DNA from 2 places in the Paraburkholderia phytofirmans OLGA172 genome. Region 2 is predicted to be linked to the other one. Evidence: riboswitches for the same ligand, from Rfam matches in the RefSeq annotation. Region 2 holds a riboswitch; the other holds the start of a gene.
What was found. A riboswitch is a leader RNA that binds a small molecule or an ion and turns the genes downstream of it on or off. The one in region 2 is predicted to bind glycine.
Positions count from the first base shown of each region.

Region 1: it holds a riboswitch for glycine, as region 2 does, so the genes downstream of both, gcvT (glycine cleavage system aminomethyltransferase GcvT) here and AYM40_RS27005 (D-amino acid dehydrogenase) in region 2, are expected to answer to the same signal.

Region 1 covers NZ_CP014578.1:4,508,370-4,512,210, forward strand. The annotation lists gene AYM40_RS19930 (oxidoreductase) at 1-404, shown strand, start outside; gene AYM40_RS19935 (hypothetical protein) at 601-954, shown strand; glycine riboswitch at 1,097-1,198, shown strand; glycine riboswitch at 1,221-1,392, shown strand; gene gcvT (glycine cleavage system aminomethyltransferase GcvT) at 1,474-2,592, shown strand; gene gcvH (glycine cleavage system protein GcvH) at 2,655-3,035, shown strand; gene gcvP (aminomethyl-transferring glycine dehydrogenase) at 3,130-3,841, shown strand, end outside.
Region 2 covers NZ_CP014579.1:1,549,391-1,553,231, reverse strand. The annotation lists gene AYM40_RS43295 (hypothetical protein) at 37-159, shown strand; gene AYM40_RS40680 (hypothetical protein) at 191-397, shown strand; gene AYM40_RS27010 (BON domain-containing protein) at 545-814, opposite strand; gene AYM40_RS27005 (D-amino acid dehydrogenase) at 920-2,131, opposite strand; glycine riboswitch at 2,306-2,399, opposite strand; gene AYM40_RS27000 (LysE family translocator) at 2,631-3,263, shown strand; gene AYM40_RS26995 (YceH family protein) at 3,545-3,841, shown strand, end outside.

The DNA of each region.
Region 1 (3,841 bases), on a different replicon from region 2:
TTGGCTACGGCGAGTTCGAAGTGGTGTTGCATGCAAGCGCACTGACTGCGCTAGTCGCGCCAAGGTTTGCGATTCACGGCACGCAGGGGAGCTATGTGAAATACGGGCTCGATACGCAGGAAGATCAGTTGAAAGCCGGCTTGCGGCCCGGCGACGAGGGATTCGGCGCCGGCAATGCGGCGGGGGTGCTGCGCGCGCTCGAAGGCGATCAGGAAGTGGAGCGGGCGGTGCCTACGCGCAATGGGGAATACGTCGGCTTTTATATTGCCTTGGCGGATGCCATTCAGAACGGCGTGAAATTCCCGGTCAGCGCTCAGGATGCGGTCGACGTGATGACGATCATCGAGCTTGCCGCCCGGAGTTCGGAAGAAGGCGTCCGGCTGCCGTTTGAGCGTCTTCGCTGACTTTTTGCCTAAGGGGCGCTTTCTGGCTATCCGGCGGTGGCATGCGAACCATGCCGCCGCCAAAGGCAAAGAGCCTGACAGCCCCGAAAGGAACATAACGTTACAAATAACCCCGCCTCCGCGGTCAGCGCGAATCCCCAGCAATCCGTTGCTACCCCAGTAGCACCACAAAACGACAACGACTTCCGGAGAGTCCATGCCCCGTATCGTCCGCGCAGTAGCAGCATGCGCATTGCTCAGCTCCCTCGCCGCCTGCGTGGTGGCGCCCCAGCAACCCGCGCCGGCGCCGCGCCCTAATCCGCAGCAGATCGCGGATCAGCGCCTCAACCAGGTCAATGGCCGGATCGACAACCTGAGCCGCCGCATCGACGCTCACGTCAACCAAGGGTACTACCCGCCCCCGCAAGGCGGCGCCCTGCATCACCGTCTGGACGTGATCCGCCAGGAAGCCCACGACATGGCCGCTCAACACGGCGGCGGCCTGTCCGGCGACGAACAGCGCGTGCTGAACCAGGAACTGGACAACGCGGCGCACGCCATCGGCGAATAATCGCGCGGGTTCCGGCACTGCAGCAAAGCAGCGCGGGCATCACGTCCCGCGCTTTTTTTCGATATTTGCGAACCCGCAACGCCAACCGCCGTGCCCCTTGCGAGCCTTTATTTGACAAGCCCCCGGCCCTCGCGTACATTCGCCGCACGCGTCGGGAGAGCGTGCTGGCCGCAGAAAATCGCAGGCCGCGCCGCCGAAGGGGCACACCCGCAAACTCTCAGGCAAAAGGACCGGCCGCGTCGAAAAACCCGCCTCATGGCAGAGGTTTTTCGCACTCTGGAGAGCGGCAGTAGCCGTCTGCGTCGTGTATGCGCCGTATACATCGAGCAGATTCTGGCAAGCTGCCCACCGAAGGGGCGCGCGCTTAACCGTAGCGATGGTGGCTTCAACATCGTACGGCAGCGCAATCTCTCAGGTATCGAGGACAGAGGGGTCATGCAACGCAATCGCTCGCAGCCGGCAGGCCGCGAGGCGTCGTGCCGCATGGCCTTTTTTGTTTCGCGAGACGCCCGAGGCCCCATGACCGAACTCAAACACACCCCGCTCAACGCCACCCATCGTGCGCTCAACGCCCGCATGGTCGATTTCGGCGGCTGGGACATGCCCGTCAACTACGGCTCGCAGATCGACGAACACCGCGCCGTGCGCACCGACGCCGGCATGTTCGACGTCTCGCACATGTGCGTCGTCGATTTCACCGGCGAGCGCGTGCGCGCCTTCTTCGAGTACGCGCTCGCCAACAACGTCGCCAAGCTGCAAACGCCGGGCCGCGCGCTTTACTCCTGTCTGCTGAACCCGAATGGCGGTGTGATCGACGATCTGATCGTCTATTACTTCGGCGAAAATCACTTTCGCGTGGTCGTCAACGCCGGCACCGCCGATAAAGACATCGCCTGGTTCGGCCAGCTCAACGCCGAAGGCAGCTTCGGCCTCACCATCACGCCGCGCCGCGATTACGCGATCGTCGCCGTGCAAGGTCCGAACGCCCGCGAAAAAGTCTGGCAAACCGTGCCGGCTGCGCGCGCCGCCACTGAAGCATTGAAGCCATTCAACGCCGCGCGCATCGAAGACACGCCGTTCGGCGAACTCACCGTCGCCCGCACCGGCTACACCGGCGAAGACGGCTTCGAAATCATCGTCCCGGCGGATCACGTCGAAGCGCTGTGGAACGCACTGCAGGCCCAAGGCGTGCGCCCGGCAGGTCTTGGCGCGCGCGACACGCTGCGTCTCGAAGCCGGCATGAACCTGTACGGCCAGGATATGGACGACAACGTCTCGCCGCTCGACGCCGGCCTCGCCTGGACCGTCGATCTGACCTCGCCGCGCGACTTCGTCGGCAAGGGCAAGCTCGAAGCCAACGGCTCGCAGGCTGCATTCGTCGGTCTGATCCTGCTGAAGGAAAACGGCAAGGCGGCAGGCGTGCTGCGCGCTCACCAGAAAGTCGTCACGCCGCAGGGCGAAGGCGAGATCACCAGCGGTACTTTTTCACCCACGATGCAGGAATCGATCGCCTTTGCGCGTGTGCCGAAAGGCGTGCAGCCGGGCGACACCGTTCACGTCCAGATTCGTGACAAAAACGTTCCCGCAAGCGTGGTAAAACTGCCGTTCGTACGCAACGGCAAAGTGCTGGCAGTTTAAGCAGCCGGCGCGTGCGTCCCCTTTTTGAAACACTACCGAATAACACCGCATAGGAGCATCCGATGAGCATCCCGGCCGATCTGAAATACACCGAATCGCACGAGTGGGTCCGCACCGAAGCGGACGGCACGCTGACGGTCGGCATCACCGACCACGCGCAGGAAGCGCTCGGCGACATCGTCTTCTTCGAAGTCCAGGAACTGGGCAAGACCGTCAACGCTGGCGACACCGTCGCCGTGATCGAATCGGTGAAAGCCGCTTCCGATATCTACGCGCCGGTCTCGGGCGAAATCATCGAAGCGAACCCGGCCGTCGCCGACACGCCGGATGGCGTCAACAGCGCGCCGTACGAGAACTGGCTCTTCAAGATCAAGCCGGCTGCGGACGCATCGCAGGATCGCCTGATCGATGCAGACGCGTACGCAAAGTCCGTCGGCGCCTGATTCACCGCAAGTTGCACCATTACGTTTAAACCCGACAGGCGCGGCGCGTCCGATTCGACAGTCGAACGGACGCCCGCACCGCCAGGAACACCTCATGAAGCTCGAACACCCGGATCGTCTGATGAACCGCACTCCTCTCTCGCTCGCCGCGCTCGAAGTGCATGACGCCTTCGCCGAACGGCACATCGGCCCCGATTCGGCCGACCAGCACGCGATGCTCGAAGCCCTCGGCTTTGCGTCGCGCGCCGCGCTGATCGACGCCGTCATTCCGAAGACGATCCGCCGCAGCGAAACACTGCCGCTCGGCCCCTTCGCGCAGCCGAAGAGCGAAGCGGAAGCGCTCGCCGCGCTGCGTGAGCTGGCGGACAAGAACCAGGTGTTCCGCTCGTACATCGGGCAGGGCTATTACAACGCGCACACGCCGACGGTGATCCTGCGTAACGTGCTCGAAAATCCGGCGTGGTACACCGCGTACACGCCGTATCAGCCGGAAATCTCGCAGGGCCGTCTGGAAGCGCTGCTGAACTTCCAGCAGATGATCGTCGACCTCACCGGTCTGGCGATCTCGAACGCCTCGCTGCTCGACGAAGCCACCGCCGCCGCCGAAGCAATGACGCTGCTGCAACGCGTCGGCAAGCCGAAGTCGAACGTGTTTTACGTCGCCGACGACGTGCTGCCGCAAACCATCGAAGTGGTGAAGACGCGCGCCACGCCGGTCGGCATTGAAGTGAAAGTGGGCCCGGCTGCGGAAGCGGCGAACGCGAATGCGTTCGGCGTGCTGCTGCAATACCCAGGCGTGAACGGCG
Region 2 (3,841 bases):
TCAAGCGCTGTGCGGCCGGCGGGCCAAGGAAAAATCATGACATCCGCAATCTGGGGCATCGTGGCCGGCATGGTGCTGATGTTCGGCGCCTCGATGTACCTGCGTCAGTTGCGTCTCCTGCACCGCCCGGACCGCCGCTGGACCGGCAAGAAACGTTGATTTGTCCCACATCCTCGAAAAGGGAGGCTCCATGTCACTATTACCTTCTCAGCGGCGCTCGCCGTCGCCGTTGCGCCAATCCGATTCCCCAGGCGCCGTGCGCGACCGGCGCGCCGAACTCGGCCGCGCCGATGAAGCGCGCGCCGAACAACGCGAACGCGACGACGCGCGCAACGATCCCAATGCCAGCAAATGGCGCTACCAGCCGCCACAACGGGACCAGAAAGAGCCGGTTTGAGACCCTTCAACTGAAAACCCGCGAACGAGCAGTCGCACAATCGAACAATCGAGCGGGCGCTAGCCACCGTTCGGGCCGGCAATCGAATCGGCCGCTCCACACTCCACGCCACGACAATCTGCGCGCGCCTGGCTATCACGCGAAAGGCTATATCAACACGCTTGGTTTTATCGTCGTGTGGTCTGAAATGCCTGTTACGCCGAACAGGCGGGAGACGTCTTCGAGTGCTGCGGTTCTTTGTTGCTCGCGGTGAAGTTCGCCTAGCAGGCTGATGCGGCCGTGTAAGACTTTGACATGCAGGACGTTTGGGGGAAGGGCTGCATCCCAGGCTAGGCGCCTGATCGCTTCTGCGGCGATCTGTCCATCGGTGAGGTGCGTGCTTGCGTTGCTGCGCGCGGCGGAGCGGGAGCTAGCCATGGAGATTCCCTCGAGAGGGGACAGCGATTGGACAACACTAGCAGATGTCAAGGCCAACGCCACAAAAGCACAGACCAACAAGCGCCGCGCAGGCAAAAACAAGACCTATTGAATAGACCCAGCCACGACCTGCGCCGTAGCCGCCGACAACGTCCACCCCAAATGCCCATGCCCGGTGTTATAAAAGACGCCGCGCCGTTTCCCGCGCCCCACCTTCGGCAACATACTCGGCAGCATAGGCCGTAACCCAGCCCATGGAATCACCTTCGAAGTCGACACCTCAGGAAAATACCGTCGAGTCCAGTCGACCAAAGGCGCGATCCGATCCGACCGAATATCCCGATTGAACCCATTGATCTCCGCCGTGCCGGCGACCCGAAACCGATCCACGCCGAGCCGGCTAGTCACGATCTTCGCGCTATCGTCGAGCAGACTCACCCACGGCGCGCGCTGCTGGCTCACTTCATCGTCGAGGCAAACGGTGATCGAATAGCCCTTCACCGGGTAGACATTCACGTGATCGCCCAGCATTGCCGCAAAATCGCGGCTCTTTACACCGGCACACACCACGATCTGCTCAAAAGCAAACTGCTGCGGCTCACCGGCCAGATTCACGCTCAGCGAAAACCGCCCCTCAGCCGGCTGTTCGATAGCCGTAATTTCCGCATCGTAATGAAACTCCACGCCATGCCGCGCGCACGCCTCTGCAAGCCCACGTGTGAACTTGTGAATATCGCCAGTCGAATCCGAAGGCGTAAAAAAACCGCCAAAAAAATCACCCTGCAGCGTAGGCTCGATCGCATGCAACTCGCTCGACGTCACCGGATTCCGGTCCAGGCCGCCTTCGCGCAGCAATTCATTCACCTTGCTCGCGGCATCGAATTCCTTGCGCGTCTTATAGATGTGCAAAATGCCGCGCCGCTCCAGATCGAAGTCGATCCCCTCGCGCTCGGCGATCGAAAACAGATGCTCACGCGCTGCAATCGCGAGCCGCACCGTTTCGACGGTGTTCGCGCGATAGCGCGGAATCTGCCGTAAAAATTCGCCCATCCACGAATACTTGTGCCACGTGGGCATCGGATTGAGCAGCAGCGGGGCGTCGCGCGTGAGCATCCAGCGCAACCCCTTCAGCACGGTGGCCGCACTGTTCCAGACTTCCGCATTGCTGGCGGACAGTTGGCCACCGTTGGCGAACGAGGTCTCCATCGCCGCATAGCGATGACGTTCGAACACGGTGACGTGGTGGCCGCGCTGCGCCAGGGCGTGAGCAGTCGTGACGCCGGTAATGCCGGCGCCGATAATGGCGATTCTTGACATGACATGATCCAGAGTAGTTGAGCATCACCGGTGTCGATTTCGTATCGAAACCGGCGTCGATGCCCCATCTGTTCATGTACCTGAGAGTTTCTTCCCGTGAGCATACGCGCGCGACGTAAGCGGTATGCGGGGAATCCCCTTCGGTGGGCGCGCACGGCGCCGCTCTCCAGATGTTCCAGCTGCGCGGTCCTTTTGCCTGAGAGTTTCCGGGGCGGTTGCTCCGTCGGCGTCGTCACAAACCTCTGACGATCTCTCCCGCGCTGCGATGCAGAACGGCTCGACGATACCGGGCAAAAGTCTTCGCCGCAAGTGTTTCCTGCAATGCAGCGCCCCATCGGCCCGGTACCGCGCCATATGGAACGGCAGTTCCGGCCACAAACGCGATGACCGCCGTTCAACTGCCGGCGTGGGTTTTTCAGGTCCGGATAGAGGGCTTGAAGCGGCGACATCGGCTATATTGGGTGGCGTTGCCCGACTTCAATTCACAGAGGAGACCGCCGTGCCCGCTGTCACAACCCTGCTCGCCTTCGCCCTGGTCTCGTTCGGCATGGTGCTCACGCCCGGCCCGAACATGATCTATCTGATCTCGAGATCGCTCTGCCAGGGGCGGCGCGCCGGACTCGTGTCGCTCGGCGGCGTCGCGCTCGGCTATGTGTTCTACATGTTTTGCGCGGCGTTCGGTATCACGGCGCTGCTGTTGACGGTGCCTTACGCGTACGACGCGTTGCGATTCGGCGGCGCGCTTTACCTGCTGTATCTGGCGTGGCAGGCGGTCAAGCCGGGCGGCCGCTCGCCGTTCCAGGTGCGCGACCTGCCGCACGACAGCCGCCGCAAGCTGTTCACGATGGGCCTCGTGACAAACCTCGCGAATCCAAAGATCGCCGTGATGTATCTGTCGCTGCTGCCGCAATTCATTTCACCGGAGCACGGCAGCGTGCTCACGCAGTCGATCGCGCTAGGCTGCGTGCAGATTGTTATCGCCGTCACGATCAATGCGCTGATTGCGAGCACGGCGGGTTCGATTGCCGGGTTTCTCGCTGGGCGGCCAGTGTGGCTGCTGGTGCAACGCTGGCTGATGGGCACCGTGCTCGCCGGTCTGGCCGTGCGGATCGCGCTGGACGCGCGCCGTTAAACCACATATCGAAGACTCGCCTGAGCCTGAGCAGCGGGCGCCCTGGCCACATCATGCTCATAGCGTCTTTTACATGAGTGTGGATATTCATCAACGAAACAGACATGCGCTTCGAGGAATGCGGACGCGTTCGGGACACACTCGGCCATTGCGGAGATTCGTACACCGCGAGCGGCCGGGGCGTTTATCATAGTGCCCACAAACTAAAACCTGCCGCCCGGCTGTGCCACGGTAATGCACACCCTCCACGAGACCAGGCGGCGCATGCGGCGACATCCTCCATGAACTCCACTCCCGACGCTGTTTCCCGTCCCTCAATCCGCGCTTTGACCTTGCTTGAAGGGCGCGTGCTTGGCGTGTTAGTCGAAAAGCAACACACCGTGCCGGACAGTTATCCGCTTTCGCTGAACGCGCTGACCTTGGGCTGCAATCAGAAGACCGGCCGCACACCCGTGATGAATGCGACCGAAGCCGAGGTGCTGACCGCCATCGACGGCTTGAAGCGCCTGAGCCTGGTGATGGAGGGCAGCAGCAGCCGCGTGCCGCGCTTCGAGCACAACATGAATCGGGTATTGGGC